3 regions of the Streptomyces sp. NPDC127097 genome follow, and region 1 is predicted to be linked to each of the others. Evidence: riboswitches for the same ligand, from Rfam matches in the RefSeq annotation. Region 1 holds a riboswitch; each other region holds the start of a gene.
What was found. A riboswitch is a leader RNA that binds a small molecule or an ion and turns the genes downstream of it on or off. The one in region 1 is predicted to bind cobalamin.
Positions count from the first base shown of each region.

Region 2: another riboswitch for cobalamin. It lies ahead of ACFWJW_RS12790 (HoxN/HupN/NixA family nickel/cobalt transporter); the one in region 1 lies ahead of ACFWJW_RS34845 (cobalamin biosynthesis protein).
Region 3: another riboswitch for cobalamin. It lies ahead of metE (5-methyltetrahydropteroyltriglutamate--homocysteine S-methyltransferase); the one in region 1 lies ahead of ACFWJW_RS34845 (cobalamin biosynthesis protein).

Region 1 covers NZ_JBHXFI010000079.1:9,827-20,281, reverse strand. Annotated here, with positions in the region: gene ACFWJW_RS34860 (extracellular solute-binding protein) at 1-497, opposite strand, end outside; gene ACFWJW_RS34855 (caspase family protein) at 494-3,112, opposite strand; gene ACFWJW_RS34850 (hypothetical protein) at 3,118-3,555, opposite strand; cobalamin riboswitch at 3,758-3,908, shown strand; gene ACFWJW_RS34845 (cobalamin biosynthesis protein) at 4,062-5,147, shown strand; gene ACFWJW_RS34840 (cobyric acid synthase) at 5,230-6,801, shown strand; gene ACFWJW_RS34835 (putative cobaltochelatase) at 6,857-8,974, shown strand; gene cobO (cob(I)yrinic acid a,c-diamide adenosyltransferase) at 8,974-9,570, shown strand; gene ACFWJW_RS34825 (cobyrinate a,c-diamide synthase) at 9,587-10,455, shown strand, end outside.
Region 2 covers NZ_JBHXFI010000012.1:110,505-120,959, forward strand. Annotated here, with positions in the region: gene ACFWJW_RS12755 (DoxX family protein) at 1-424, shown strand, start outside; gene ACFWJW_RS12760 (DedA family protein) at 714-1,367, shown strand; gene ACFWJW_RS12765 (methyltransferase) at 1,917-3,110, shown strand; gene ACFWJW_RS12770 (nucleoside/nucleotide kinase family protein) at 3,361-4,017, shown strand; gene ACFWJW_RS12775 (hypothetical protein) at 3,980-4,393, opposite strand; gene ACFWJW_RS12780 (MarR family winged helix-turn-helix transcriptional regulator) at 4,605-5,240, shown strand; gene ACFWJW_RS12785 (alpha/beta fold hydrolase) at 5,237-6,085, shown strand; cobalamin riboswitch at 6,195-6,411, shown strand; partial or broken gene ACFWJW_RS12790 (HoxN/HupN/NixA family nickel/cobalt transporter) at 6,421-7,579, shown strand; gene ACFWJW_RS12795 (VOC family protein) at 7,784-8,284, opposite strand; gene ACFWJW_RS12800 (DoxX family protein) at 8,477-9,028, opposite strand; gene ACFWJW_RS12805 (DUF1152 domain-containing protein) at 9,241-10,281, opposite strand.
Region 3 covers NZ_JBHXFI010000004.1:65-10,519, forward strand. Annotated here, with positions in the region: gene ACFWJW_RS05215 (Ig-like domain-containing protein) at 290-1,420, shown strand; gene ACFWJW_RS05220 (aldo/keto reductase) at 1,518-2,576, opposite strand; cobalamin riboswitch at 2,763-2,950, shown strand; gene metE (5-methyltetrahydropteroyltriglutamate--homocysteine S-methyltransferase) at 3,123-5,447, shown strand; gene ACFWJW_RS05230 (phosphocholine-specific phospholipase C) at 5,508-7,565, opposite strand; gene ACFWJW_RS05235 (class I SAM-dependent methyltransferase) at 7,792-8,694, shown strand; partial or broken gene ACFWJW_RS05240 (MFS transporter) at 8,739-8,891, opposite strand; gene ACFWJW_RS05245 (ATP-binding protein) at 8,962-9,516, opposite strand; gene ACFWJW_RS05250 (xanthine dehydrogenase family protein molybdopterin-binding subunit) at 9,657-10,455, opposite strand, start outside.

The sequences.
Region 1 (10,455 bases):
TTGGACGGGGCGCCGTGGCCGTACGCGCGCAGGATGTCCTTGCGGTAGTAGAGCAGCCCGGCGTCGGTGTTGAAGGGCACCCCCCACACCTTGCCGCCGTACTCGACCGTCTTGGCCACGCTGTCGAGGAAGTCGCCGTTCAGGGCCGTGGCCCAGGGACGGATCACGCCCGCCTCGGCGAACTCCGCGGTCCAGGCGACATCGAGGTTGAGCACGTCGTAGCCGCCGTTGCCGGACTGGCCCGCCGCCAGCAGCTGGCTGCGCTGGCCGTCGGCGGTGTCCGGGAGTTTCACGATCCGGACCGTACGGCCGGTCCGCCGCTCCCAGTCGTGGATCAGGTCCTGCCGGACGCCCGAGCTGCTGAGGTCGCTGCCGGTGGCGAGGACGATCGCGCCCTTCTCCGGGACGAGTTGCTCCCCCGGGGTGCAGCCGCTCGCCGCGAGCGTCAGGGCGAGACAGGCCAGGGCGGCGGGTGCGGCGGTGCGTGGTGCGGTCATCGGTCCCCCTTGGTGGCCGTGCCGATGGAGGCGATCCGTCCGGCGAGGGTGTCGACGGCCTGCGGGCCGCCGGGGACACACTGGCCGTGGGAGGCGTCGGCCAGCCGCTGGAGGGCGAAGGTGTCACAGCCGTTCTTGCCCAGCGCCAGCGCCAGGACGGGCACTTCGGGGCCCTCCTCGACGAGGGTGCCGAGGGTCCGCTCCACGCCCGCCGCGCGCGCCGGGCCCGCGCCGTCGTCCTGGTCGAGGATCAGCACGATGGCCTTGTTGGTGGCCGGGGACTTCTTCATCCTGCGCACCGCGCGGGTCAGTGCTTCCTCCATCGCGGCCCCGTGCTCGACCAGTTCGCCGCCCGCGATCCGGTTCAGCGCGGCCCGGCCCGGTGCCGGGTCGGCGCTGCCGGGCGCGACGAGCTCGCGCACCGCGTCGGCGTCGGTGGGGTGCGCGCGGTCCGGGAAGGCCCACAGGCCGTAGGTGTGGCGGGCGCCGACCATCTCCAGGACGCGCCCGGCCGCGCGCACGGCGGTCGGCAGCCGGCCGCCGTCGGCCATGGAGGTGGAGGTGTCGAGGAGGATCAGCACCTGGCTGGACTTCTGGGCCTTGTCGTAGCCGTCCAGTACCTGGGAGACCTGGTCCGGGTCCGCTCTGAAGGGGACGGTCGGGGCGAGGGGGCTGACGTCCGCGCGGCTGTCGAGCAGCGGTGAGCCCGCCCCCGGGCCGGTGCCGTGCACCCCGCGGTAGCCCTGGGCGGTGAGGGTGCGCTGGCCGCCGTCCGGGGCGCGCAGCCAGGTCGCGAAGCGGGCCACGGCGGCCTGCCGTGGGGTGGCGTCCCTGGTGCCGTGCCAGTCGACCCGGATCAGGGGGTGGTCGAGGGCGGGGACCTGCCGGGGGTAGTAGGCGACGTAGCGGTTGCGGAGCGGGAGCGGGGCGTCCAGGGCCGGGCAACTGCCGGTGGCGCGGCCGAGGTTGTAGTCGGCGAGGGACTTCTCCGAGACCAGGGGCGCGGACTTCGTACGGTCGACGGAGCCGGCGGCGTCCGCGTCGGGGCGCAGTGAACACAGCAGTTCGGTGCTGCCCGCGTACTGGCTGCCGGGGGCGGACAGCCGTTCCTCGGCGTGCCGGGCGAGGGTGAGGTCGGGCGCGCCGGACGAGGTGGCGTCCGCGCCGTCGTGGGCGAGGTAGAGGCCGAGGGTGTGCAGCAGTCCGGTGCCGGACAGCACCGGGCTCGGCCGCAGCAGCCGGAGGTCGCGGTGGGTGCGGTCGGTGCCGGTGAGCAGCTCCCGCCAGGAGGCGCCGGCCGGTTCGACGTCGTCCAGCCGGCGGGGTGCCGGGATGCCGACGACCAGGGGCGTGTAGGCGACCGGGGCGCTGTAGTGGAGCGTCGCCGGGGAGTTCTTGGCGGGCATCCCGCGGCGGGCCTCGTAGTAGTCGGCGGTGGATTCGGGGATCCAGATGTCGGGCTGGGGTCCGGGCCGGTAGAGGGGGTCGATGTCGTCCGGCCCGTCCTTGCCGGTGCCGTGGGCCTCGCCCTGCCAGCGGTCGGCGGCGGCGAAGCCCTGGTCGACCTGGTCCTTGGCGGCGGAGTAGACGGTGATCTGGGCGCGCCGGCAGCCGTCGGGGAGGTCGCCCTCGCCGTTGAGGGGCCGGGTGTTGGCGTCGGACATCTCGTAGCCGAAGGCCGCCTGGCGCAGCGCGGGTTCGGCCTCGGGCGCGGTGAGCAGCCGCAGTTCGAGGGCGGGCGGGCAGGCTTCGGCGCCGCGCGGGAGGTTCAGCAGGACGACGCCCGCGGTGGCCGGTACGGCGATGATCGCCAGCACCATCAGGATCCGGAACCAGTGCCGGAAGGAGGTGTTCAGCCGGCGCCGTAATCGGATCCGCAGCGGGGTGGGGGGCCGGATGCCTGGGGTGGCGAAGGACAGGATGACGTCGTCGACGGTGTTCTGCTTGGCCGAGCGGGGCTCCCAGACGTCGCCCATCGGGGTCCGCTCGCCCGCCAGTTGGTCCCGCAGCTCCCGGACCAGGTCCTCGAAGGTGACGAACCGCTTGCCGGGGATGCCCTGTTCCAGGATCTGCCGCAGGGCGCGGGTGAAGACACTGCCGCCGGTGGGCTCCTCGCCGCTGAAGATCCGGCGGTTGGGCTGGGCGGCCATCAGCAGCGACGTGGGGGTGCGGCAGGCGTGGAACGCCTCCCCGGCGTTGCCGGCGTAACAGCACTCCAGGACGATCACGATCCGGTCGGCCCGCGCGTTGTCCAGGTAGGACAGCACGGTGTCCTGCCAGGACACGGTTTTGTGCCGCCGTTCCGACGCACCGACCATGAGCTGGAGATTGCCGCCGTCCGGGCCGACCCGGCCGTGGCCGGAGAAGTACACCAGCAGCAGTCCGCGGGCCTCCTGGGTGACGGCGTCCAGGGCCTGTTCGACCTCCCAGGGCTCCTGGGGCCGGCAGATGACGACCTCGCCCTTGGTGAAGAGGTCGGTGCCGGGGGCGAGCAGGACGCGTTCGAGCTCCTGGGGGTTGTCCCGCACGGCGGGGAGCGGCCGCAGGTGGCGGTAGTCGTCGACACAGATCAGCAGCGCCCGGTTGACCTTGCCCCGTGCGTCGTATTCGGACATCCGGCTCAGTCCCCGGCGGTGCTGCCGCCCCCGTTCGCCGGGCTGCCCGGATCGGGGCGTTCGGGGGCCGGGGCGCCCGGTGCCGGGTCGCCCAGTGCGCGCAGTTCGCCGTCCCCGGCGCCGACCGCCACGGCGGGCCGTTCGCCGGTGTCACGTTCCTCCCTGCGGCGGCGCAGCCACTCGCGCAGGGCGATGGTCAGGCTCTTGGTGATCTCGGTGGCGACCGCGCCGACCACGACCAGGATCAGGTCGTCGACGCCGATGGCCATGTCGCCGGGGCCGTCGTCGCGCTCCCCCGCCGGCCGCAGTTCCCAGTCGTGCGACCGCCCGTTCAGCCAGGGCTCGCGCTCCAGCCACGCCTTGAGGTCCTCGACGTCCTGGTCAGGATTGTTCGTGCCCGTGATCCTGATACGGATCTCTTGACGGTCAGCGCGCTGCGGCATCCCCCGGCCCCCTTCCGGCGGCCCCTTCGCCGCCGTGCACCAGATAGTGACGCGGGATCAGGTGCGCGGGCAACCGTCCGTGACCCCCCAGCCACGCTGTGGCGTGCACCACAGCGCCTGCCACGGGGCAGCGTCGCAGGTCAAGGGTGAGTTGACGGCGTTCGCGGGGCGTGGTGGACTGCCGGAGCCAATCGGCGACAGCAGAGGAAGTCCGGTGCGAATCCGGCGCGGTCCCGCCACTGTCACCGGGGAGCGTTCCTCCAGCGAAGGCCACGGTCCGCCTCGCATACGTCGGATGATGTACGCGGGACTGGAAGGCCGGAGGACACGCCGATCCGGGAGCCAGGAGACTCTGGTCGCCGTCACGTCGAGCCAGGGCGCGGACCCTGAGTGAGGACATACCGCCATGCCCGGCCGCCCCTTGAGATCGCCACTGCCCGCCGCCGCAGGGCTCCTTCGGGGCCGGGCGGCACGTCACGGACACGCCCTGACGGCGGCCTGACCCGATGCGCGGCGAACACGCGGGATATGTGTGCGGCGCGGCCCTCGGCTTTCTCGGCGACCTGATCGCGGCGGATCCGCCGCGCGGCCATCCGGTGGCCGCGTTCGGCCGGGCCGCGGGCGCCGTCGAGCGCCGACTGTGGCGCGACCACCGTGGTTACGGGGCGGCTCATGCCGTGTTGTGCGCGGGCGGGGCCGCGGCCGGTGCGGCGCTGGTGGAGCGCGCCCTGCGGGGCGATGCTCCCGCTGCTTTGCTGTCGCTCCGTGGTGGCGGTGGGGTCGCGCTGACCGCGGCGACGGTCTGGGCCGTGCTGGGCGGCACCTCGCTGGGCCGGGAGGCGCGGGCCGTCGGCGGGGCGCTGACGGCGGGTGATCTGGACGTGGCACGGGAGCGGCTGCCGCATCTGTGCGGGCGCGATCCGCAGGCGCTGGACGGGCCGCAGATGGCCCGTGCGGTGGTGGAGTCGGTCGCCGAGAACACCTCCGACGCGGTGGTGGGCGCCCTGGTATGGGGTGCGTTGGGCGGGGTGCCCGGCCTGGTGGCGTTCCGTGCCGTGAACACCCTGGACGCGATGGTGGGGCACAAGTCGCCGCGCTACCGCCGCTTCGGCTGGGCCGCGGCCCGGCTCGACGATCTCGCCGGCTGGCCCGGCTCCCGGCTGACCGCCGCGCTGACCGTGCTCGCGGGCCCCGACCGGCGCGGTGCGCTGCGGGCCTGGCGGGCGGACGGCGGGGCGCATCCGAGCCCCAACGCGGGCCCGGTGGAGGCTTCGTTCGCGGGTGCGCTGGGCGTACGGCTGGGCGGCACGCTGGCGTACGGCGGGCGGGTGGAACACCGTCCGGTGCTCAACGGCGCGGCGCCGCCGGTGGCGGTGCCGGACATCGAACGGGCGGTGCGGCTCTCCCGCCGGGTGAGTGTGCTGGCGCTGGTCACGACGGTGGCGGCGCGGGCGGCCGTCGGCGTGGCGCGGGCGGCGGTGGCTCGGGGGACCGTGGCTCGGGTGGTGGCCCGGGGAGCGGTTGCTCCGCGGGCCGGGGGGCGCGGGCGTGAGGCGGGACCGGTATCCGGGCGTAAGGCGGGAGCGGTATGAGGCCGTCCGTTTTTTCCCCGCCGCCCACCCCCCTTCGGGGGGTGGGCGGGTGTAGTGACCCGAAGCGCAGGAGGAGGACCCGGTGAGCGGGCGGTTGAGGGCAGCCGGCGGGGCGGTCGGCGGTGGTCTGCTGGTGGCCGGGACGACGTCCGACGCCGGTAAGAGCGTGGTGACGGCCGGGATCTGCCGCTGGCTGGTCCGGCAGGGCGTCCGGGTGGCGCCCTTCAAGGCACAGAACATGTCGCTGAATTCCTTCGTCACGCGCGAGGGCGCGGAGATCGGACGGGCCCAGGCGATGCAGGCCGCCGCGGCGCGGGTGGCGCCGACCGCGCTGATGAACCCCGTGCTGCTCAAGCCGGGCAGTGACCGCAGCAGCCAGGTGGTGCTGCTGGGGAAGCCGGTGGGGGAGCTCAGCGCCCGGGGGTACTTCGGGGGGACGTCCCAGGGGAAGGCGCAGTACGCGGGCCGCCGGGAGCAGTTGCTCGGGACGGTGACCGACTGCCTCCAGGAGCTGCGGCGTACCCATGACGCGGTGATCTGCGAGGGCGCCGGCAGTCCCGCCGAGATCAATCTGCGGCGTACCGACATCGTGAACATGGGCCTCGCACGGGCCGCCCGTATCCCGGCGGTCGTGGTCGGTGACATCGACCGCGGCGGGGTGTTCGCCTCGTTCTTCGGCACCACCGCGCTGCTGTCCAAGGAGGACCAGGCGCTGGTCGCGGGCTATCTGGTCAACAAGTTCCGGGGCGATGTGACGCTGCTGGAGCCGGGCCTTGCGATGCTGCGCGGCCTCACGGGGCGGCAGACGCTGGGCGTGCTGCCCTTCGCGCACGGCCTCGGCATCGACGAGGAGGACGGACTGAGAGTGTCGCTGCGCGGCGCGGTGCGCGAGAGCGTGGTGGCTCCGCCGCACGGGGCGGATGTGCTGCGGGTGGCGGTCTGTGCCGTACCGCTGATGTCGAACTTCACGGACGTGGACGCACTGGCCGCCGAACCGGGCGTGGTGGTGCGGTTCGTGGACCGGCCCGAGGAGCTGGCCGACGCCGATCTGGTGGTGCTGCCGGGGACCCGGGGCACGGTCCGGGCGCTGGCGTGGCTGCGGGAGCGCGGTCTGGCGGACGCGATCGCCCGGCGGGCCGCCGAGGGGCGCCCGGTGCTGGGCATCTGCGGCGGCTTCCAGATGCTGGGCGAGCGCATCGAGGACGAGGTCGAGTCGAAGGCGGGCGTGGTCGACGGGCTGGGGCTGCTGCCCGTACGGGTGCGGTTCGCGGCGGAGAAGACGCTCGCGCGGCCGGCCGGCGAGGCGCTGGGCGAGCCGGTGGAGGGCTACGAGATCCACCACGGTGTCGCCGAAGTGACCGGCGGGGACGAAGAGTTCCTGGACGGCTGCCGGGCCGGCTCCGTATGGGGCACGCACTGGCACGGGTCCCTGGAGAGCGACGGCTTCCGCCGGGCCTTCCTGCGGCGGGTCGCGGCGGACGCGGGCCGGGCGTTCGTCCCGGCCCCCGACACCCGTTTCGGCGTGCTGCGCGAGGAACAGCTGGACCGGCTGGGCGATCTGATCGAGGAGCACGCGGACACCGGCGCGCTGCTGCGGCTGATCGAGGAAGGGGTGCCGGAGGGACTGCCGTTCGTGCCTCCGGGGGCGCCATGAGGGGTACGCACAGGACGAATACGGAGCTCAACGGCGACGTGGAGGACGACACAGCATGACGACCGCGCACAACACGACCCCGCAATACCCCTTCACCGCGGTGGTCGGGATGGCTGATCTGCGGCTCGCGCTGCTGCTGAACGCGGTGAGCCCCGCGGTGGGCGGCGTGCTGGTCCGCGGGGAGAAGGGCACCGCCAAAAGCACCGCCGTCCGGGCGCTGTCGGCGCTGATGCCGGCCGTGGACGTGATCAGCGGCTGCCGCTTCGCCTGCGCCCCGGCCGCGCCGGACCCCGGCTGTCCCGACGGGCCGCACGGGACGGGCGGCGTCGAGGAGCGCCCGACGCGGATGGTGGAACTCCCCGTCGGCGCCTCCGAGGACCGGCTGGTCGGCGCGCTGGACATCGAGCGGGCGCTGTCGGAGGGCGTGAAGGCGTTCGAGCCGGGCCTGCTGGCGGACGCGCACCGCGGCATCCTGTACGTCGACGAGGTCAATCTGCTCCATGACCACCTCGTGGACCTGCTGCTGGACGCCGCCGCCATGGGCGCCTCGTACGTGGAGCGCGAGGGCGTCTCCGTGCGCCACGCGGCCCGTTTCCTGCTCGTCGGGACGATGAACCCCGAAGAGGGCGAGCTGCGGCCGCAGTTGCTGGACCGCTTCGGGCTCACGGTCGAGGTCGCCGCCTCCCGCGAGCCCGACGAGCGGGTGACGGTCGTCCGCCGCCGGCTGGCCTATGACGCCGATCCGGCCGGTTTCGCGGCGGACTGGGCGGCCGAGGAGGACGCGCTGCGCGGGCGGATCGCCGCGGCCCGGGAGCTGCTGCCGCGGGTGACGCTGGGCGATGCGGCGCTCCGGCAGATCGCCGCGACCTGTGCCGCGTTCGAGGTGGACGGGATGCGCGCGGACATCGTGATGGCGCGTACCGCCACCGCGCTGGCCGCCTGGGCGGGGCGGACGGACGTCCTGGAGGAGGACGTGCGGCAGGCGGCGCTGCTGGCGCTGCCGCACCGCCGGCGCCGCAACCCCTTCGACGCCCCCGGCCTGGACGAGGACAAACTCGACCGGACGCTGGAGGAGTTCGGCGCGGACGAGAGCGCGGACGAGGGCACGGACGGCGACGACGACCCGGATCCGGACGGTCCGGACGGCGGCCCCGACGGGGGCGGCCCGGAGGGCGGCGGGCGTCCGCCGCAGGACGGCGGGCCGGAAGAGGCGCCGCTTCCGCCGGAGGCCGAACTCCCCCACCAGCAGGAGCGGGAGGCCCCACAGACCCCGCAGACCCCGCAGACCCCGGAGCAGGCCGAGCCGGAGAGCGCGCCTCAGGGGGGCGCGGCCGGGGAGAAGGCGGCGGTCGGGGCCACCGAGCCGTTCCGCACCCGGCGCCTGGACGTACCGGGCCTGGGCGAGGGCGCGGACGGCCGCCGCTCCCGGGCCCGTACCGCCCACGGCCGCACGACCGGCGCCCGCCGCCCGCACGGCGCCCTGGGCAAGCTGCATCTGGCGGCGACCGTGCAGGCCGCGGCGCCGCACCAGCGGGCCCGCGGCCGCAGCGGGCGGGGGCTGGTGGTGCGCCGGGACGATCTGCGCGAGGCGGTCCGCGAGGGGCGGGAGGGCAATCTGGTCCTGTTCGTCGTGGACGCCTCCGGTTCGATGGCGGCGCGGAAGCGGATGAGCGCGGTCAAGGGCGCGGTGCTCTCGCTGCTGCTGGACGCCTACCAGCGGCGCGACAAGATCGGCCTGATCACCTTCCGCGGCACCGGCGCCGAGCTGGCGCTGCCCCCGACGTCCTCGGTCGAGGCGGGTGCGGCCCGGCTGGAGCAGCTGCCGACGGGTGGCCGTACGCCGCTGTCCGAGGGCCTGCTGAAGGCCCATGAGGTGCTGCGGGTGGAGCGGATGCGGGATGCCTCGCGGCGGCCGCTGCTGGTGGTCGTCACCGACGGCCGGGCGACCGGTGGCCCGGAGCCCGTCGTCCGGTCCGCCCGCGCCGCCCGGCTGCTGGCCGGTGAGGGCACCGCGTCGGTGGTCGTGGACTGCGAGGCGGGCCCGGTGCGGCTGGGTCTCGCGGGCGAGCTGGCCCGTGAGCTCCAGGGCACCGCGATCACCCTCGACGAACTGCGCGCGGACAGTGTCTCCGCGCTCGTACGGACCGTGCAGGGCAACAGGAAGGCCGCGTAATGCCGCAGGGACAGCCGTCCGTCGTACCGAACGACGGGCTCACCACCCGCCAGCGCCGCAACCGTCCGCTGGTGTTCGTCCACACCGGCCAGGGCAAGGGCAAGTCCACCGCCGCCTTCGGGCTGGCGCTGCGCGCCTGGAACCAGGGCTGGCCGGTCGGGGTGTTCCAGTTCGTGAAGTCGGCGAAGTGGAAGGTCGGCGAGGAGCGGGCGCTGAAGGTGCTCGGGGAGTCCGGCGAGGGCGGCACCGTCGCCTGGCACAAGATGGGCGAGGGCTGGTCCTGGGTGCAGCGCGACATCGCCTCCAGCGAGGACGCGGCGCGCGAGGGCTGGGAGCAGGTCAAGCGGGATCTGGCCGCGGAGACCTACAAGCTGCTGGTGCTGGACGAGTTCGCCTATCCGCTGAAGTGGGGCTGGATCGACACCGAGGAGGTGGTGTCGGCGCTGCGCGACCGTCCCGGTACGCAGCATGTCGTCATCACCGGACGGGGCGCGCCCGAGGCGCTGCTGGACTTCGCCGATCTGGTGACGGACATGACCAAGGTCAAGCACCCGATGGACACGGGCCAGAAGGGCCAGCGGGGCATCGAATGGTGAACAGGGAGCACAGCGCGTGAGCGGCGGGTCGATTCCCCGGCTGGTGATCGCCGCGCCGTCGTCGGGCGCGGGCAAGACGACGGTGGCCACCGGCCTGATGGCGGCGTTCGCCGAGGCCGGGCTCACGGTGTCGCCGCACAAGGTGGGTCCCGACTACATCGATCCGGGCTACCACTCCCTGGCGACCGGCCGCCCCGGCCGCAATCTGGACGCCTACCTGTGCGGGCCCGGCCGGATCGCGCCGCTGTTCCTGCACGGTGCGGCGGGCGCCGATCTCGCGCTCGTCGAGGGCGTGATGGGGCTGTTCGACGGGGCGTCCGGAATGGGCGAGCTGTCCTCGACGGGGCAGGTGGCGAAGCTGCTGCGGGCGCCGGTGGTGCTGGTGGTGGACGCGTCCTCGCAGTCCCGGTCGGTGGCCGCGCTGGTGCACGGCTTCGCCTCCTGGGACCCGGAGGTGCGGCTGGCCGGGGTGATCCTCAACAAGATCGGCTCGGACCGTCACGAGGAGCTGCTGCGGGAGGCGATGGAGTCCTCCGGTGTGCCGGTGCTGGGCGCCCTGCGGCGGGACGGCCGGGCCGGTACGCCCTCCCGGCACCTGGGCCTGGTGCCGGTCGCCGAACGGCGGGCCGAGGCGGTGGAGTCGGTGGCCGAACTCGCCGCGCGGGTCCGCGAGGGCTGCGATCTGGAGGCGCTGCTGGCGCTGGCGCGAACGGTGCCGGAGCTGCCGGACGCGGCCTGGGACCCGGCGGCGCACCTCGCACCGGCCGAAGGGACGGCCACCGCCCCGGAGAAGCCGCTGATCGCCGTCGCGGGCGGCGCCGCGTTCACCTTCTCGTACGCCGAACACGCCGAGCTGCTGGCCGCCGCGGGCGCCGAGGTGGCCCC
Region 2 (10,455 bases), on a different contig from region 1:
GCACGCGCTCGCGCTCTTCCGCATCGTCATCGGCCTGCTCTTCGCCTGCCACGGCGCCTCCTCACTCTTCGGCGTCCTCGGCGGCGCCATGGGCCAGGGCGGCACCGTCCCCACCGGCAGCTGGCCGGGCTGGTACGCGGCCGTGATCCAGCTGGCCGGCGGCCTCCTGGTGATGCTCGGCCTGGGTACCCGCGCCGCCGCGTTCATCAGCTCCGGCTCGATGGCGTACGCGTACTTCACCATGCACCAGGGTTCGGGACTGTTCCCGATACAGAACGGCGGCGAGCCCTCCGCGCTGTACTGCTGGGCGTTCCTGCTGATCTTCTTCACCGGCCCCGGCGCATGGGCCCTCGACCGGGTCTTCTTCGGCGACCGCGGCGCGGAGGCGGCCCCGGCCGCTCAGCGGGAGCCCTCCGCCGTCTGACGCCCCACGCTTCGGCGGACCCCGGCCCGCCTCCCACGGCCCGTACGGCAGCTCTGCCGTACGGGCCGCACCGCGTCCGGCGCCCAAGGGCGGGACACGCCGGGCGCGGGCCATCCCTCCTCATAAGGGGCATGCCACGCGTCCCGGGCGCCACGCACCCAATGCCGCTTCCCACGTATCCCACCCCCACCCTTTCGGCCACCATGGCCAGGCGTACGCTGTATGGCTGTAGCGCCGCCCCTGCCGCACCGAGCGACGTCGCGGCGGGGTTCGGACCGGGAGAAGGACGTTGCTGGAAAGCCTGGGGTCCCTCGGCGGCAGCCCTTGGGTGTATGTGATCGTCAGCATCTCGATCGTTCTCGACGTCTTCGTCCCGATCCTGCCCAGCGGGGTCCTGGTGATCGCCGCGGCCACTACGGCGGCCGGCACCGGCACGGCGGCCGACGCGGTCGGCGGCGCCGAGGTCACCGCCACCGTCCACAGCGGTGCCCACCTGGCCGAAATGCTGTCCCTGGTGCTGTGTGCGGCCACCGCCTCCGTGCTCGGCGACATGGTCGCCTACCGGCTCGCCCGGCGCGGCGGCGACCGCTTCGACCGCGCCATCGGCCGCTCCCGCCGGCTGGCCACGGCACAGGAACGACTCGGTACGGCGCTGACGCGGGGCGGCGGCGGCATCGTCGTCCTGGCCCGCTTCGCCCCCGCCGGACGCTCCGTGGTCAGCCTGGGCGCCGGTGTCGCGCACCGTACGGTCCGCGAGTTCCTCCCCTGGTCCGCCCTGGCCGGCTTGGTCTGGGCGACCTACAGCGTGAGCCTCGGCTACTTCGGCGGGCACTGGCTCGGCACCTCCTGGATGAGCACGGCCCTCTCCGTCGTCGCCCTCTTCGCCGCCGGATCGGCCGCCGCCTTCCTGATGCGCCGCCCGGAGCGTCACCCGGCGCACTGACGGGGCGGCGGCGGACGCCGAGGGCCGGTTGTCGGCGGTCTGTTGTTGAGGGCATGTGATCGGCGGTCTGTCGTTGGGCCGGTGACCGGCGGTCTGTTGTTGGGCTACCGGCGGCGGGGCGGAAATGATCCGCGCGCTCCTGGAGGCGGCGCGGGCCGCCGGGGAGCGGACCGCGATCGTGCTCGGCCATCCGCCGTATTACCCGCGCTTCGGGTTCGCCCCGGCCGCCCCGCGGTTCGGCATTCTGCCGCCGCGGCCCTGGCCGGACGATGCCTTCATGGCGCTGTCCCCGGACGGCTCCCCGCCCCCGCGCGGCACGGTGCGCTACGCCCGGGCGTTCGGCATCGACTGGCACCGGGCCCGGTGCCGCCGCCCGCCCTCGCGCCGGTGCGGCCGAGACCGATGCCAATACGGAGTAAAGTCGACCGTCCCACCAACCCGCCCACCGTCTCCTGCGAGCGCAGCACCGCTCCCCCGGCGCCGGACCGGCGCCGCTCCGAGGGCGGCACCCCTGGGAGGGCTCCCACCACACACACGAGGCACTCTTCGGTGAACCACCCGCCGGTCGTCGAATGGACCGAGGCCGACCAGCCCCGCTCCGCCCGTTGGCGCTCCGAGAACGGCGCCCCGCCGCCGCGCCGTATCGTCCTCGCGGACGACCGGACCAAGGCCGACGACGCCTACCGGCTGGCCTGTGAGGGCACCGCGCTGTTGTGGCGCGGCGACTTCCACAACGCCCGTCAGCTGCTGACGGCGATGGCCCGCCGGATCGACCGGCGCCCCCGCAAGACACCGCCCGCCGATGTCACCCAGGCGTTCCATCTGCACCGGGCCGCGCAGAATCACCGGGCCCGCATCCTGGGCATGCTGCTGGTCCCCCTGGACGCGTCCTTCGCCGTCCCGCTGCACCGCGCCCCTGATGTCCGCGAAGCCTGCACCCGGGCGTACGGGCCCGGTGAGCCCGCCGGCGCGGAGGCGTCCGGCGCCACGGCGGGTTCGGACCCGACCACCACTCTCGTCTCACTGCGTGAGCTCCTCGCCCTGATCGGCGCCAACGAATGGCGCAAGAAGGGCGTCGAGATCCCGGCGCTCGGCGGCGACCGCATCCATCCGCACTACGGCGTCTTCTCCCCCGCCCGCGGCGAATACGTCGACCTGGTGGCCGAGGCGCCGCTGCCCACCGAGGAGCTGGCGTTCGACATCGGTACCGGTACCGGCGTGCTGGCCTCGGTGCTCGCCCGGCGCGGAGTGCGCAGGATCGTGGCCACCGACCAGGATCCGCGGGCGCTGGCCTGCGCCCGCGAGAACACCGAACGCCTGGGTGTCGCCGGGCAGGTGGAGGTCGTCGAAGCCGATCTGTTCCCGGCCGGCCGCGCCCCCCTGGTCGTCTGCAACCCCCCATGGGTGCCCGCGAAACCGACCTCCCCCGTGGAGTACGCGGTGTACGACCCGGGCAACCGCATGCTGCACGGCTTCCTGAACGGCCTCGCGGACCATCTGACACCGGACGGCGAGGGCTGGCTGATCCTCTCCGACCTGGCGGAGCACCTCGGGCTGCGTCCGCACGCCGAACTCCTCGACGCCTTCGCCAAGGCCGGCCTCACGGTCCTTGGCCGGCTCGATGTCACCCCGCGCCATCCGCGCGCCCGGGACACCTCGGACCCGCTCCACGTGGCCCGCGCCGCCGAGGTCACGTCCCTGTGGCGCCTGGGCCTCGCGGACCGGACCGCCTCCGCCTCCTGACCCGCGGCCGTACGGTCAGGCCCGCGGCCCCGCACAGGCGAGCTGGGCCGCGACCGCCTCAACGAGAGCGGGCGCCAAGTACGGGATGGAGTACCACGGCTGAGAAACGGAGGCCGGGCGTGAGCCGGGCGAGCGGAGTGCGGCGGCGAGCGAGGGGGAGCGCCGTGTCGCCGACGCAGCCGCCGGCGCAGGGCCGCCGAGCGGGGCGCCTCCGGCCGCTGCGACGCCGATCGGGCACGATGGACGCACCATGGATCCCCGGCATCTCTTCTCCCGCGCCCGCCGGCTCGCCGAGTCCGCGACTCCCGCCCGGCGGCGGCTGCTCGGCATCACCGGGCCGCCAGGCTCCGGCAAGTCCACCCTCGCCGCCCATGTGGTCGCGGAGCTGGCCGGGCAGGCGGCACTCGTCCCCATGGACGGCTTCCATCTCGCCGAGGCGGAGTTGCGCCGCCTGGGCCGTACGGACCGCAAGGGCGCGCCGGACACCTTCGATCCGGCCGGATACGCGGCGCTGCTGGCGCGGCTGCGCGCACCGGAGCCGGACAGCGCCGTCTACGCCCCGGCGTTCGACCGCCGGATCGAGGAGCCGGTCGCCGGCAGCATCCCCGTGGCACCCCATATCCCGCTCATCGTGACCGAGGGCAATTACCTCCTCCTCGACTCCGCCCCCTGGTCGCGGGTCCGCGCACTGCTCGACGAGGTCTGGTACGTGGACCTGGACACCCCGGAGCGGATCCGGCGGCTGGTCGACCGCCATGAGCGCTTCGGGCGCCCGCGCGCCGACGCCGAGCGGTTCGTCCACGCCTCGGACGAGGCCAACGCCCGGGTGGTGGCGGCCACTCGCGACCGCGCCGACCTCGTCATCACCTTCACGCCTGAAGAGGCCCCGCCGCCGGCGGGCTCCTAACCTCCCGCCGCCGCCCGCCGGCGAGCAGCCCGGCCACCGACAGCGCACCCCACCCCACGGACACCGCCACCGCCGCCAGCTTCCGGTCGCGGCCGGGCAGCGTCGCGCCGAGCAGAGCGGCGTCCCCGAAGTCGGCCGCGATCCGCACATACGCGGCGGTGCGCAGCGCCGGGCCTTCCGGGGCCACCGCCAGCGCCAGCCCGCTCACCGCATCCCGCCAGGCCAACGGGCGCAGCGAGGTGCGTGTCGCCCGCTCGGTCCGCCCCTCCTCATCGACCAGCCCCGAGGGCCGTGCCAGCAGAGCGGGCACCGCTGTCACCGCCACCCCGTAGACCGCCGTGGCGACCCCGACCGCACGCAACAGACCGACCTTCATCCGCCGTCCACCTTTCCTCGCCCCGACCACACGAGCCTCATCACACCCATCCGCCCCCTCAACTCCATTCCGCGGCAGGCCCCTTCCCAAACGACATCAGCGGTGTCATCATGACATCACGAGTGTCATTGGGGGGGATGTCAATGAAGAGGCCGACGCGAACGCCGACGCGGACGCCGATGGGGACGACGAGGGACCTGAGGGGGCTGCGGTGAGGGGTACCGAGGGGGAGGGCGCCGGAGGGCCGGCGGCCACCGAAGATCTGCTGTACGACGTCATCCGACGTCTGTGGCCGCTGCACCGCACGGTCGTGCGCGCGGTGGAGCGCGAGCTGGCCGACACCGGCATGACCGCCGGCGAACACGCGCTCCTGGACGCGCTGCGCACCGAAGGTCCGCGTACCGTCCCGCAGTTGGCGCGTTCGATGGGGCTCGACCGCCAGCCGGTGCAGCGCTGGGTGAACCACGCCGCGGAGCTGGGCCTGGTCGTCACGGCCCCGAATCCCGCCCACCGACGCTCGCCCCTGATCCGGCTGACGACCGAAGGCACCGCGGCGATACGCGGGGTCCAGCAGTTCGAGGCGACGGAGCTGCGGCAGCGGCTGGCCGACCTGCCCGCCGAGGACGTCCGCACCGCGCTGCACGTACTCGACCGACTCGGCGAGGAATTCCGGCACCTGGCGAACGGCTCGCGCGTTCAACCGGAGGAAACCGACAGTCAGGGCAGTCGGGACAGTCGTCGCAGTGAAGGCAGTAACGGCAGGAACCGTAGTAACGGCAATTCTGACGGCCACGACGACAGACCCGCCCCGCCCCCTCTCATGCACAAAGGACGGTCAGGAGAATGACGCGGAGAATCACCGCCTGGTCCGAGATCGACAACGGCATCGTGCCGATCGACGAGGGCGAGCTGTTCTACGAGACGGCCGGCTCGGGCCCGGCGGTGGTGCTGCTGCACGGCGGCATGCTCGACCAGCACATGTGGGACGAGCAGTTCACCTGGCTGGTCAACTCCGGCCTGCGCGCGATCCGTTACGACGCCCGCGGCCATGGCCTGTCCTCCACGGTGACCGGCGACTTCTCCCACCACGACGACCTGTGCGCCCTGCTGGACGCCCTCGATGTCCCCAGCGCCGTCCTCGTCGGCCTCTCCCACGGCGCGCGGGTCGCGCTGGACACCGCCCTCGCCCACCCCGGCCGGGTGACGGCCCTCGCGCTCGCCTCCCCGGGAATCAGCGGCCGGGCCTTCACCGACCCCTTCGTCCTGGCGCACATCAAGGAGCAGGTGGCGGCGATCGGCGCACCGGACGGCGCGGAGCGGTATGTCGAGCACTTCCTGCGGATATGGGTGGACGGGCCGCATCGTGAACCGTCCGCGGTGCATCCGGGATTCCGCGAACGGATGCGCGCCTCGGCCGCGGCCAATGTGGAGGTCCATGCCGACGGAATGGGCGCCGGAATGCCCCTCGAAGTCGGCGCCGCCGACCGCCTCGGGGAGGTCCGGGTGCCGACGGTCGTATTCGACGGCGACCTCGACAGCCGGGACATCTCCGCCAACGCCCATGCGATAGCCCTGACCGTCCCGGGCGCCCGAAGGGTCCGAATACCGGGTGCGGCCCATATGGTCAACCTGGAGAACACCCCGCTCTTCGACCACGAACTGCACGCCTTCCTCTCGTCCCTGGACTACTGACCCACCGCGACCGGCCCACCACAACCGGCCCCCTGTGACCGGTCCATTGAGGGCAGTGCCCCCATGGAAGGCGAAAACCCCCACGCACCGCGTACCGCGAGGGCGGCGGCTAGAGTGGCCGGGCCGTGGTGTTCGGGAAGCCGGTGACGGACCTTGTGGTCCCAGCCCGGAGCGGCCCTCGCCACTGTGATCGGGGAGTTTCCACCCCTTCCGCGGGCGCCTGGCGCGCCCGCGGCGCCACTGACCGCAGCCCGCGGCCGGGAAGGCCGGGGCGGACGCGGACACACCCGTAAGCCAGGAGACCGGCCACGGCATCTCACGAACTGATCCACGAGGTGCTGGAGCGTGACCGCCCGGATGGCCCTGTCCACCGATACCCCGAACTCCCCTGCCCCCGCCACGTTCCGCTGGCGCCGGCAGGACACCGTCCGTACCGCGGGCCTGATGGCCGTCATAGCCGGGCTGCATGTCGTGGCCTTCGGCGTGCTCTTCCTGCTCGTGGTCCCGAACCACTACTCCGTCGGAAGCCAGGTCTTCGGCGTCGGGCTCGGCATCACCGCATACACCCTCGGTATGCGGCACGCCTTCGACGCCGACCACATCGCCGCGATCGACAACACCACCCGCAAGCTGATGGCCGACGGCAAGCGGCCGGTCTCGGTCGGCTTCTGGTTCGCCCTCGGCCACTCCAGCGTGGTCGTGGTGATGGCGGCCCTCGTGGCCGGCGGTGCCCAGCTCGCCGGCACGCTGCTCAACGACGAGTCCCGTACCCACCAGATCCTGGGCACCGTCGGCACCACGGTCTCGGGCACCTTCCTCTACCTCATCGCCGCCCTCAACCTCATCGCGCTGGCCGGGATCTGGCGGGTCTTCCGAGGCATGCGCGACGGCCACTATGACGAGGCCGAGCTGGAGCAGCGCCTCGACGCGCGCGGCTTCATGAACCGTTTCCTGGGACGGTTCACCCGCTCCATCTCGCGCCCCGGCCAGATGTTCCCGCTCGGCTTCCTCTTCGGGCTCGGCTTCGACACCGCGACCGAGGTGACCCTGATGGTGATGGCGGGCAGCGGCGCGGCGGCGGGCCTGCCCTGGTACGCGATCCTGTGTCTGCCGCTGCTGTTCGCCGCCGGGATGAGCCTGTTCGACACCCTGGACGGCACCTTCATGAACTTCGCCTACCAGTGGGCGTTCGCCAACCCGGTGCGCAAGGTCTACTACAACCTCACCATCACCGGTCTGTCGATCGCCGTCGCCTTCTTCATCGGCACCATCGAGCTGGTGACCGTGCTGCACGACAAGCTCGGCCTCAACGACGCGCTCACCGGCTGGATTTCCGGCCTCGACCTCGACAACGTCGGCTTCATCATCGTCGGCCTGTTCGTGGTGGTGTGGGCCGCGGCGCTGGCGTACTGGCGTCTGGCCGGCGTCGAAAAGCGCTGGGCGGAGCGGGCTCGGCGAGCCGAGTCGCCGGAGCAGACCGCGCCGGGAGCCTGAGGAAGCGCGGGCCGGCGCCTGCTCCCGCACCCCGGCCGCGCCCTCCCGGATGCCCGAACCGGTCCCGGCCCCTCGGGCCCCGGTCCGGTCGAGCGCCCGCGGGTCCCAATCCGGACGGGCGCCCGCGGGCGGCCGAGCCGGCCCGGCGCCCTCAACTGCCCGAGCCGCTCCCGGCCCCTCGCTCCCCCGGCCCGGTCCGGCGCCTCAGGTGGCCGAGCCCGCCGCGGCGCCCGTCTCCCGGTCCGGCCCCCACTGCTCCAGCGCCGCCGCCAGATCGAGGGGCAGCAGCCGGTCCGGCTGGTCCGGGCCCGGCCAGTCCTCCCGCGGGACCCGCCACATCACCTCGAACTCGTTGCCGTCCGGGTCCTTGGCGTACAGCGACTTGGCGACGAGGTGGTCGGTCGATCCCACCAGGGCGCCGCGCTCGGTGAGCCGCGTGTGTGCCGCGACGAGTTCGCGGAGCGTGCCGACCTCCCAGGCCAGGTGGTACAGCCCGACCCGCCCGGTCTCGGGCCCCGGCGCGTCCGGCGCCACCGCGAACAGCCCCAGATCATGATCGTTGAGTGAGCCGGGAGCGCTGAGAAACGCGGCCCGCCCCGGTATCTCGACATCCACCGTCAGCCCGAGGGCCTCGGTGTAGAACGCCACCGACCGTGTCACATCGCGGACGTTGAGCACCGCGTGATTCAGACGTCGTACGGACATGGAGCTGTTCTCCGATCTCCCGGCCGCGACACCGCCGTGGCGCCGCCGCCTCCCCTACTTCTGCTCTACCTCGCACACCCCGCCCCTGCCCAGGGCCTGCCGGCCGGTATCCGGCCGGCAGACGTCCCGTCCGTCGCGCACTCCGGGTGCGCCACGGGGCAGGGCAGCCATCTCCGGGGGCTCGCCCCGGCGTCACTTCCGTACCAGCAGCACCCCGCCTGCCAGCACCACACCCAGCATCAGCGCGATCACGCCGTGGACCGTCCGGTGGGCGCGCAGACCGGGCAGCAGCCGGTCGACGGCGAAGCGGCCGGGCCCGGTCAGCGCCAGGGCCGCCGCACCGGCGGTCAGCAGCAGCTCGTACTCCACGCCCTTGGGCGCGAAGAAGCCGCCGCCCCACTTGACGGCAAGGGCGTTGATCATCGTGCCGACGACCGCCGCCGCGGCCAGCGGCGTGAGCAGCCCGACCGCCAGCCCGAGCCCGCCGAGCGCCTCGCTCAGCCCGGCGACGACGGCCATCGTCCGGCCCGCCGGATAGCCGCTCATCGTGAAGAACTGCCCGGTCCCGTCCAGCCCCGGCCCGCCGAACCAGCCGAACAGCTTCTGGGCGCCGTGGGCCGCCATGGTCAGTCCGAGCGCGAGGCGCAGCAGAAGGAGCCCGGCGTCGTAACCGGCCGGACAGGGGGCGTGGCGGGTGGGGATGTCGAGGCGCGAGGACGCGAGAGTACCGAGGGGGGACGTCATCAGGAGCCGCTCTTTCGCAGGTCGGGTCCGGCCCCGCGAGGCCGCGAACAAGTACTTGAAAGTTCAAGCCATTGCTCCCGACGATACACAGCACCCCCACGGCGAACAACAGCGCCTGCGGCGGGTCCGCAGCCCTCGCCATGGCACCGGTCCGCGATGCCGTAAGGCCAATAGCCCCGACAACCTCGGATCGAGCTCTTGCTCGTTCTCGCTCAAGCTCCGGACGGAATGTGCCAGAGCGGAGCCTGATACCGCTCCGGGCGGCTGCCGAGCAGAAGCGCTCTCAGCTCCAGGCGTTGCGTACCACTGAGCCCAAAGGCTTCGGTGAGCCGGCGAAAGGTCGTGTGCGTGATGCCGCGCCCCCGCGCATCGGCCTCGAAATCGTCGAGCTGCCGGAGTACCGCTTCCGGATCGATCGCCGACGGCGCCTGCCCGCCGAGCCGCCCGGCCTGGTGCCGTTCGTCATCGATTTCGGAGAAGCCGCAGATCTCCCGGCTGTACTGCTCGACCTGGTGCAGATTCTCCGTGGCGAGGATGGCCCCGGCGAGCTGATTCCGCTGGAGCGCTTCCTCGAGATCGGCCTCGTACACGACGGGCCCCTCATCGGTCAGCGGCACCGGCGCACCGGCACCGCTCCCGTCACACCGGCCCCGAGCACCCCTCGCGGCGGCGGCCAGCATGGCCGTGGCCTCAGAGGGGTGCCACTCCAGGACCGCGCTGACGGGCGCAACGTGCTCCGCGCCGAGAGTCAGCGCAACAGGCCCCAGTCGGTCGCGCAGCACCTCGGCGGCAAGCTCGCCATCGAGGCCGGGGCCGGCGACCAGAAGCCGTACCGGGAAGTTGAGTTCACCGCACGCCGCGAGGGTGAGGGCATCGGCCAGCGGGCTGCGGAGCGTGGACTCGTCCCCCCGGGCGAGGATGTCGCCGCCCACATCCAGGAGGTCGATGGATTCCGGCTCCAAGTACTGCACCAGCTCTTCGAGTTGGCGAACGATGCCCTCGGCGCCGTGGTGCGGATCAATGAGCGCGAAGGTCTGCCGGAGCTCAGCGGCCATCCGGGGAAGCGTCGACCCCGCAGGAGCAATCGGCGTGGCATCGGCGGGCACGATCCGAACGCTGCGGGTGAGAGGACGAAGCCCCCTGAAGTTGGCCGGCCCTCTCGGCCCCGGCACCGGGTCGACCAAGAGCCGGTCCCACGCGTAGGAGAACACCACCGCCAGTGTCTCGCCCCCGTAGAGAGCCGCATCCAGCATCACAGCGGCGACCGCATCGCCGCCACCTCCTGCCGCCACGATCACACGCGTCACATTCGCCAGCGTACGAGCCTCGGCGCCGGCGGGCGGGGACGGCGGGGCGGGGCCTGGCGAGCTGGTGTGTCGGGCGGGGAGGGACGGGCGGGAAATGCATTGTTGATCACCGGCGTACCG
Region 3 (10,455 bases), on a different contig from region 1:
GGCGGTGGGGCGGGGGGCGGCGCGGGGGGCGCGGGCGGGGGGGGGGGGCGCCGGCCCGCCCCCCCGCCGTCGCGGTTTCCCGCCCCGATATCGAACTGTGTCCTATTTCTCCGGTGCACGAGACAACCACTTCAGCGAACAGCCCCTCTGCTTATGCGGCGGGGGCATTGGCGTCCCTTGACGGTCCTCCCCTCACGGGCCCGGGCTCCGCCACTGTCAGTTGTTCTGCTGTGAAGGGATCCCCGTGCTCGCCGGACCACGTCGCCACTCCGCCCGGTTGATACCCGCCGTGACCGCGGCTGCCGCGCTGCTGACCGCGTGCGGCGGCGGCGCCGATGCGTCGAAGGCCGACCAGCCGGCCACCAAGGTGACCGTCACCCCGGCCGCCGGAAAGACCCCGGCCAAGCTCGGCTCCCAGATATCCATACGGGCCGACGGCGGCAAGCTCACCTCGGTCGAGGTCGAGAACGACAAGGGCGGCAAGGTCGCCGGAGAGCTCTCCGGCAACGGCGCGGCCTGGAAGTCGGACGGCAAGGTCATGCCGGGGACCACGTACACCGTGCGGACGAAGGCCAAGTCCGACGGGGGCAAGGAGTCCTCGGCCACCTCGAAGTTCACCACGGAGCAGGCCGGCAAGGTCAACAAGCTCACCAACACCCCGTCCGGCGGCCAGACCGTGGGCACCGGAATGCCGGTCTCGATCCTCTTCGACAACCCGGTGGCCAAGGACCGGCAGGCCGAGATCGAGCGGGCGCTGAAGGTCACCACCCAGCCCAAGGTCGAGGGCTCCTGGGGCTGGGTCAAGGACTACTCCGGCAAGGACCGGATCGACTGGCGGCCCAAGGACTACTGGCCGTCCGGCACCAAGGTCTCCGTGAAGGGCGCGCTGTCCGGTATCAACTCCGGTGACGGCGGCTGGTTCGCGCGGGACTACAACTTCGGCTTCACCATCGGCGCCGACCACAAGGCCGTCATCGACGTCCCCTCGCACACCATGACGATGTACGAGAACGGCAAGAGCGTCGGCACCATCTCCGGCTCCGCGGGCTCCCCGCAGGACCCGACCCGCGGCGGGGTGCACACCGTCCGCAGCAAGAACGCGGCCGAGACCATGGACTCCGCCACCATCGGCCACGGCAGCGAGTGGATGCTGGACTCCAAGTGGGTCACCCACCTCACCGCCTCCGGGACGTTCCTGCACTCCGCCCCGTGGAACAAGTCGATCGGCGTGGAGAACAACAGCCACGGCTGCTTCGGCATGACCACCTCGGACGCCAAGAGGGCCTACGACTTCCTGACCATCGGCTCCACGGTCGAGGTCAAGAACACCACCAACACCAACAAGACCGACGTCGGCAACGGCCTGGAGGTCTGGCAGGAGAGCTGGCAGCAGTGGCAGCAGCGCAGCGCGCTGCGCTGACCCGGCCCGCGCTCCCGCGGTAGCCGAACGGACGCCGCCGCCTGACTGCTCAGGCGGCGGCGTCCGGCTTTGGGGCGACCCGCGTTGCGGCGTCCGGTCAGCGGATGTCGCTCGTCGTACGGCGGTGGGTGGAGCGCCGGTCCTCGATCTCGGCCCAGCGGTCGCCGTAGACGTTCTCGATGACGCCCGGCTGCCGCAGGAAGTCGTGCGGGAAGCCCAGCGGCACCTCGCTGGTCCGGTCGAGCCGGTCCAGCGCGTCGGCGTCCAGGGTGAGGTCGACGGCGCCGAGATTGTCGCGCAGCTGGCTCTCCTTGGTGGCCGCGATGATCGGAATGATGTTGCCGGGCCGGCTGCGCAGCCAGGCCAGGGCCACCTGTGCGGGGCTCCAGCCGCCCTGCTCGGCGACCTCCAGCACCGCGGTGAGGGTCTCCTCCTCAAGGTGGTTCGGGGTGGCGCCGTCGTCCGCGGTGGCCAGCCGGCCGGTCTCCCCGCGGCGGTACTTGCCGGTGAGCTTGCCGGCCGCGAGCGGTGCCCAGGCCAGCACGGCCAGATCGAAGGCGCGGGCCTGCGGCAGCAGCTCCCGCTCCGGCGTCCGCTCCAGCAGGTTGTAGCGCAGCTGCGAGCCCGCGAACGCGGTCCAGCCGCGCAGTTCGGCAAGGGTGTTGGCCTGCGCGATCTCCCAGGCGGGCCAGTCGGACACCCCGATGTAGAGCACCTTTCCCGAGCGCACCACGTCATCGAGCCCCCGCATGACCTCCTCCACCGGCGTGAAGTTGTCCCGGGCGTGCACCCACAGCACATCGAGGTGGTCGGTGCGCAGCCGGTCCAGGCTCGCCTCCACCGACCGCACCAGGTTCTTGCGGTGGTTGCCCGCCGCGTTCACATCGCCCTGGTGGGTCATGCAGGTGTACTTGCTCGCCAGGACGAAGCGGTCCCGGCGGCCTTCCAGCAGCCCACCGAGGATCCGCTCGGAGGCGCCGCCGGTGTAGATGTTCGCGGTGTCGATGAAGTTGCCGCCCGCGTCCGTGTAGGCGTCCAGGATCCGGCCGCTGGTGTCCTCGGCGGCGCTCTGGCCCCGGTCGTCGCCCATGGTCATGGCGCCCAGGCTCAGCTCGCTCACCCGCAGACCGGTCCTGCCGAACAGTGTGTAGCGCACGAGGTTCCCTTCGTTCAGCGACAGCGGTAAGTCGTGCGCCCACGCTAGGAGCTGGAGCGCACTCCAGGGCAAGCCACGGCACCGCGGGCGGGGGCGCGTTGCCGTCCCGGCGGTGGCCGATGTCACCTATGGGAGGTCCGGTGGCGGTGTCCCCCGCGGGCGGCAGCGCCTAGGCTGGCGCGTGCAACTGGTTCGCCCTGCCCGCCAGGCAGGCGCGTCGCAAGAGGGAACCCGGTGGAATTCCGGGACTGCCCCGCAGCGGTGAGTGGGAACGACCGCCGTCATACGCACTGGGCCCGGCCGGGTCTGGGAAGCGACGGCCAGTAGATGTCCGCCTTCGGCGGATGTGCCCGCGAGTCCGAAGACCTGCCAGTGCCCCCGCGCGACCGGTGTGCGGGGTGATCTCGGTGACCTCGAGGGCGGGTCGGCGGACACATCGGGCGGGCACGGCCGGCGGAAGAGCGCCGGGTCCCGCCGGGTTTGCCGTTCCTTCGCGCCCCCGACTGTCCCGTGGTCCATGGAGACAGACTCGCGAAGGAGAGTTCCGTGACCAGCAGGTCCGCAGCCGCGGCAGCACGAGCGACCGTGCACGGCTACCCCCGTCAGGGGCCGAACCGTGAACTCAAGAAGGCCATCGAGGGCTACTGGAAGGGCCGCGTCGGCGCCGACGCGCTCCGTACCACCGCCGCCGGTCTGCGCCGCGCCAACTGGCGGCAGCTCGCCGAGGCCGGCGTCCATGAGGTGCCGACCGGCGACTTCTCGTACTACGACCACGTCCTGGACACCAGCGTGATGGTCGGCGCGATCCCGGCGCGGCACCGCGCCGCGGTGGCCGCCGACCCCCTGGACGGCTACTTCGCGATGGCCCGCGGCACCCAGGACGTGGCGCCGCTGGAAATGACCAAGTGGTTTGACACCAACTACCACTACCTCGTCCCGGAGTTGGGGCCGGACACGGTCTTCGCCGCGGACTCCGCCGCGCAGGTCGCCCAGCTGACCGAGGCACTCGGCCTCGGACTCGCCGCGCGGCCGGTCCTCGTCGGGCCCGTCAGCTACCTCCTGCTGGCCAAGCCCGCGCCCGGCGTCGCGGCCGGCTTCGATCCGCTGACGCTGCTCGACCGGCTGCTGCCCGTCTACGCCGAGGTGCTCGCCGATCTGCGGGCGGCCGGCGCCCGCTGGGTGCAGCTGGACGAGCCGGCGCTGGTGCAGGACCGCTCCCCCGCCGTGCTGAACTCCGCGGCCCGCGCCTACCGGGACCTCGGTGCGCTCACCGACCGCCCGCAGCTGCTGGTCGCCTCGTACTTCGACCGGCTGGGCGAGGCGCTGCCGGTGCTGGCCAAGGCGCCCGTCGAGGGCCTGGCGCTGGACTTCACCGGCCCCGCGGCCGGCAACCTCCAGGATCTCGCGGCGGTCGGCGGGCTGCCCGGCAAGCGGCTGGTCGCCGGCGTCGTCAACGGCCGCAATATCTGGATCAACCACTACGAGCAGTCGCTGGCGACCCTGGGCACGCTGCTCGGACTGGCCGAGCGGGTCGATGTGTCGTCCTCCTGCTCGCTGCTGCACGTCCCGCTGGACACCGGGGCCGAGCGGGACATCGACCCGCAGATCGCCCGCTGGCTGGCCTTCGCCCGGCAGAAGACCACGGAGATCGTGACGCTGGCGCGCGGTCTGTCCCGGGGCACCGGCGCCATCGCGGCCGAACTCGCCGCCAGCCGCGCGGACCTGGCCTCCCGGGCGGGCTCGGCGCTCACCCGTGACCCGGCGGTGCGGGCCCGCGCCGCGGCCGTCACCGAGGCCGACGGCCGCCGATCCCAGCCGTACGCCGAGCGGTCCGCCGCCCAGCGCGCGCACCTCCGGCTGCCGCTGCTGCCGACCACCACCATCGGCTCGTTCCCGCAGACCGCCGCGCTGCGCACGGCGCGGGCGGAGCTGCGGGCCGGGCGGCTGGACGCCGAGGGGTACGAGGAGCGGATCTCGGCGGAGATCCGCGAGGTGCTGGCCTTCCAGGAGAAGGCCGGGATCGACGTCCTGGTGCACGGTGAACCGGAACGCAACGACATGGTCCAGTACTTCGCCGAGCAGCTGACCGGCTATCTCGCCACCCAGCACGGCTGGGTGCAGTCCTACGGGACCCGCTATGTCCGGCCGCCGATCCTGGCCGGGGACATCTCCCGTCCCGAGCCGATGACGGTGCGCTGGACCCGCTATGCCCAGTCGCTCACCGAGCGGCCGGTCAAGGGCATGCTCACCGGCCCGGTCACCATGCTCGCCTGGTCCTTCGTCCGCGACGACCAGCCGCTGGGTGACACCGCCCGCCAGGTGGCGCTCGCGCTGCGCGACGAGGTGAACGACCTGGAGGCGGCGGGCACCTCGGTCATCCAGGTCGATGAGCCCGCGCTGCGCGAGACGCTGCCGCTGCGTGCGGCCGGCCACGCCGCGTACCTGGCCTGGGCCACCGAGGCGTTCCGCCTCACCACCGGCGGGGCCCGTCCGGACACCCAGATCCACACCCATATGTGCTACGCGGAGTTCGGTGACATCCTCCGGGCCATCGAGGACCTCGACGCCGATGTCATCAGCCTGGAGGCGGCCCGCTCCCATATGCAGGTCGCCACGGAGCTCGCCACGGCCGGCTACCCGCGCGAGGTGGGGCCCGGGGTCTATGACATCCACTCGCCGCGCATCCCGGACGTGGCCGAGGCAACGGCCTTGCTGCGCAAGGGACTTGCCGCGATTCCGGCCGAGCGGCTGTGGGTCAACCCGGACTGTGGTCTGAAGACCCGTGGCTGGCCGGAGGTGCGGGAGGCCCTGGAGAACCTGGTCACCGCGGCCCGGGAGGTCCGCGGCGGGCTGCCCGGCGGGGCTTCCTGACGCCGTGCGGGCCGGGGCCGGCACCCGTGGGGGCGCCGGTCCCGGCCCGTCGTGGGCGGCTCAGCCGGTGATGATCGCCGGGTCGCTCACACCGACCTCGCCGGTCTCCACATGGCCGGCGAACCGGCGCAGGAAGGCGGGGTCGGTGTCAGAGGTGACCGACAGGTCGTACCAGCGCTTGCTGGCCCGCAGGTCGACCGACTTCTTGACGGTGGCGCCCGCCCGGACCGGGTAGGTCTCGGCGGGGCCGCCGTAAGCCTGCGTGACGGTGAGGTGGCAGTCGGTGCGGCCGGGGTTGGTCAGGGTGAGTACGACGCGGCCGGCCGTCTTGTCATGGCGGGCGGTCACCTCGGGCCCGGTCTTCTTGCCGTTGCCCTTGAAGGTGCGCAGGAAGCCGTTCGGGCCGTGGACGGACAGGTCGTAGACGTCCTTGGAGTAGGACGTGTTCCAGGTGTCGGAGATCTTCTTGCCGGCCTCCGTGGTGTACGTCCAGGGGCCGTCGGTGCGGTTGCCCGCGGTGACGGTGAAGCAGGCGCCCGCCTTGTCGCCGCTCTTGAAGGTGAGGGTGAAGCGGCCGGTGGACGGGGTCGCGGACCCGTCGACGAGCGGCTCGTACGGCAGCGGGCGGGCGGGGCGGGAGCCCGGCTCCTGCTTGGGCAGCACGGGGTTGGCCGGCGGCTTCGGCACATAGCTGTCGTGCCGCTCCTTGTCCGGCGGCTGGTAGCCGTCGGTGGCGGGGAGCGAGGCCGGCTTGGTGTTCTCCAGCCCGAAGTCGAAGGCGGAGGTCAGGTCGCCGCAGATGGCGCGCCGCCAGGGCGAGATGTTCGGCTCGTGGACGCCGAAGCGGCGCTCCATGAAGCGGATGATGGAGGTGTGGTCGAAGACCTCGGAGCAGACGAAACCGCCGGTGCTCCAGGGTGAGACGACGAGCATCGGGACGCGCTGGCCGAGGCCGTAGGGACCCGCGGAGTACTTGGCGTTGCCGCCGAAGCTGTCGAGCGTGGTGTCCACGGTCGACAGGCCCTGGTCGGCGGAGGCCGGCGGGAAGGGCGGCAGGACGTGGTCGAAGTAGCCGTCGTTCTCGTCGTAGGTGATGAACAGCGCGGTCTTGCTCCACACCTCGGGGTTGGAGGTGAGCGCGTCCAGCACCTGGGAGACGTACCAGGCGCCGTAGTTCGCGGGCCAGTTGGGGTGCTCGGAGAATGCCTCGGGGGCGGCGACCCAGGAGATCTTGGGCAGCTTGTCGGCCTTCACATCGGCCTTGAGCCGGTCGAAGTAGCCGTCGCCCTCCTTGGCGTTGGTGCCGGTGCGGGCCTTGTCATAGAGCGGGTCGCCGGGCTTGGCGTTGCGGTACTGGTTGAAGAAGAGCAGGGAGTTGTCGCCGTAGTTGCCGCGGTAGGCGTCGTCGATCCAGCCCCACTTGCCGTCCGCGTCCAGGCCGTCACCGATGTCCTGGTAGAACTTCCAGGAGATCCCGGCCTTCTCCAGCCGCTCCGGGTACGTCGTCCAGTCGTACCCCTCCTCCTCGTTGCCGAGGACCGGGCCGCCGCCCTTGCCGTCGTTGCCGACGTGACCCGTGTACATGTAGTAGCGGTTGGGGTCGGTCGCCCCGATGAACGAGCAGTGGTACGAGTCGCAGACGGTGAACGCATCGGCGAGCGCGTAGTGGAACGGGATGTCCTTACGCGTCAGATGGGCCATCGTCCCGGCGGTCTTGGCGGCGATCCAGTTGTCGTACTTGCCGTTATTCCATGCCTTGTGGCCGCCCGCCCAGTCGTGGTCGAGGCCGGCGATGAACTGCATGCCGAGGTCCTCGGCGTCCGGGTGGTAGGGCAGCACCTCCTTGTCGCCGTCCGGCTGGTGCCAGACGGACTTCCCGCTCTCCAGGACGAGCGGACGCGGGTCACCGAAGCCGCGTACGCCCTTGAGCGAGCCGAAGTAGTGGTCGAAGGAACGGTTCTCCTGCATCAGGACGACGATGTGCTCGATGTCGTTGATGGATCCGGAGCTTCGCTTGGCGGGGATGGCTGCGGCACGGGCGATGCTGCTCGTCAGGGCCGAGGCACCGGCGGTGGCGCCGGCGATCTGGAGAAAACGCCGGCGATTCAATTCAGGCATGGGGCTGGGAACCTCTTCGCTTGTGGGGGAGTTGCCGAAATGACGGGTGTTGGTGTGCGGTTGTGTGAGGAGTGGTGCGGAACCACGGTCAGCAGAGTGTTCCAAGAGGAACGAGCGCCAGGGAAGGGGGGGTGTCGCAGGTATGGCACATCGGGGTACGTGCGACGAACTCCCTGGTCGGCGACGTCGTACAGCCACCCGCGAACATTTCACACAAGGGGGAATAATGAGACAGGGTAAGGATCAGGCCGTGGCCGGGGACGGCGGGACACCGCTGCCCGACGAGATCGCGGCGGGCAACGCCGGGCAGGCCGAGACCTGGAACGGGGACGACGGACGGTACTGGGTCCAGCAGCGGGAAAGGCAGGAGGCACGGTATCGCCTGCTCACCCCGCACTTAATGGCGGCGGCCGGGATCCGGGCGGACAGCCGGGTGCTGGACATCGGATGCGGCAGCGGCGGGACCAGCCTGGAGGCGGCGCGGGCCGCCGCCGAGGGGTCGGTGCTCGGCGTCGATGTGTCGGCGCCGATGCTGGCCGCGGCCCGGAAGCAGGCCGCGGGCTCCGGACTGCCGCAGATCACCTTCGAGCGAGGGGACGCCCAGGTCCATCGCTTCGAGGACGGCGCCTTCGACATCGCGATCAGCCGTTTCGGGGTGATGTTCTTCGCCGACCCGGAGGCGGCGTTCGCGAATATCGCCCGAGCGCTGCGTCCGGGCGGACAGTTGGCGTTCCTGTGCTGGCGGAGCCTGCGGGACAATGCCTATCTGACGGTGCCGATGGACGCCATCGCCCCGTATGTACAGCTGCCCGAGCTCGATGCGCCCGGCGCCCCGGGCCCGTTCTCACTCGCCGACGCCGACCGGATCAAGAAGCTGCTGGACAGCACGGGATTCGACGAGGTCACGATCAGCGCCGTCGACGAGCCGATGTGGATGGGCCCCGATCCGGACGACGTGGTGGCCTACCAACTCGACATGCCGGGGTCGCGCGCGATGCTCGCCGAGGCGAGTGCGGAAGCGCGGGCCAAGACGGTGACCGCGTTGCGGGATGCCCTGGCCGAACACCAGGGCTCCGACGGCGTCACGCTCGGCAGCGCGGCGTGGCTGGTGACGGCCCGGAGGCGATGACCGGCTCGACGGCCCGGATCCGGTGAGGGGCCGGGAGGGCGATCCCAAGGCGGGGCGGGCAGTCCGGCGGACCGGGAGGCGTCCGGTGGGGCGCCGGTGAGCAGATTCCCGAGGGTGATGCCGATACCGCAGATGGTGTTGTAGAGCCCGTAGTGGGTCGCGACCAGGCGGTTACCGGACAGCCGGACGATGGTGTCCGGGCGAGGCGCGACCGCGGTCGGCGTCAACACCTCGCCACTTCGTTGACGGCGCTTCGTTGGCGGCGGGTCAGACCAGCGACGCCTCGGACGAGGCCGCGGGAGTCTCGGCGCCGGTCTCGGCGACGGCTTCCCGTACGGGCTCGGCGAGCGGCTCGGCCGGCACGGGCGGCGGCACCGCCGGCTGGCCCTTCGCGTCGGGCACGCTGCGCAGCGGGGTGCGGCTGGTCAGCGGCGTCTTGCGGGCCGCCTCGACCCGGCGGGTGAACCAGATGACCTTGCCGTCCGGGGTGCCACAGGTGCCCCAACTGTCGCTCAGCGCCGCCACTCTGGAGAGCCCGCCGCCGCCCGCGCTGAGCAACTTCGGCAGCCGCGGCCCCTGGTCGGCGACGGAGGCCGTGAGGTGCCGGCCGGTCCAGCGGAGTTCGACGACGCACGGCGCGTCCGGGCCGATATGGCGATGGACGTTGGTCAGGAGTTCCGCCACTCCCCGGCATACGGGCGGGATATGCAGCTCAAGATCCCAGTACCGCAGGTGCGCGGCCAGAATCCGCTGGATCTGCGGCACACGCTCCGCCGAAGCATGCAGTTCGACCGTGTAGTGCCGGTCGCTGGGAAGTGTCATGTCGTGGCTCCTCACCGCGAGGCTCACGCCCTTCACCTCGTTGGACCAACGAACCCCGAAACACGAAGAGTGAGCAATAATCACGTATGGGTCATTTGTCATGGTGACCCGGCCGGGCGGGTTCCGCAACTGATCTTGGTTCAGTGGAGTCCGCCGGCCCGGCCCTCCCCCGGCCGGTCCACCAGCCGCGGCAGGACCTTGTCCGGGGTGAGCGGGAGGTCGCGGAACCGGACCCCGGTGGCGTGCCGGACGGCGTTGGCGAGGGCCGCCGCGGTGCCGACGATGCCGATCTCCCCGATGCCCTTGCTGCCCATGGGGTTGAGGTGGGGATCCTCCTCCTCCAGCCAGTGCGCCTCGATCAGCGGCACATCGGCGCAGGCCGGAATGTGGTACGAGGCCAGATCGCACTCGGCGAAGTCACCGAACGCGGGATCCAGCACGCTGCCCTCCATGAGCGCCATCCCCAGCCCCATCGTCATGCCGCCGATGAACTGGGAGCGCGCCGTACGGGAGTTGAGGATGCGGCCGGCCGCGTAGACGCCCAGCAGCCGCCGCGTCCGGACCTCTCCGGTGACGGTGTCGACCTGGACCTCGGCGAAGGTGGCGCCGAAGGCGTGCCGGGCGTACGGGGAGCCCTCGGCCGTCTCCCGGCGGGTGTCGGCGGCGGCGGTCAGCCCGTCGGCCGGGAGCGGTCCGACGTGGTCCCGGAGCCGGTGCCGCAGCGCCGTACAGGCTTTGTGGACGGCCCAGCCCCAGGACGCGGTGCCCGCGGAACCGCCGGCCAGCATCGCGGGCGGCAGATCGCTGTTGCCGATCTCGATCCGGATCCGCTCCTCGGGCACGGCCAGGACACCGGCGGCGAGCTGCGCGAGCACGGTGCGGGCGCCGGTGCCGATGTCGGTGGCGTTCACCCGGATGCGGAAACCGCCGTCGGTGGCG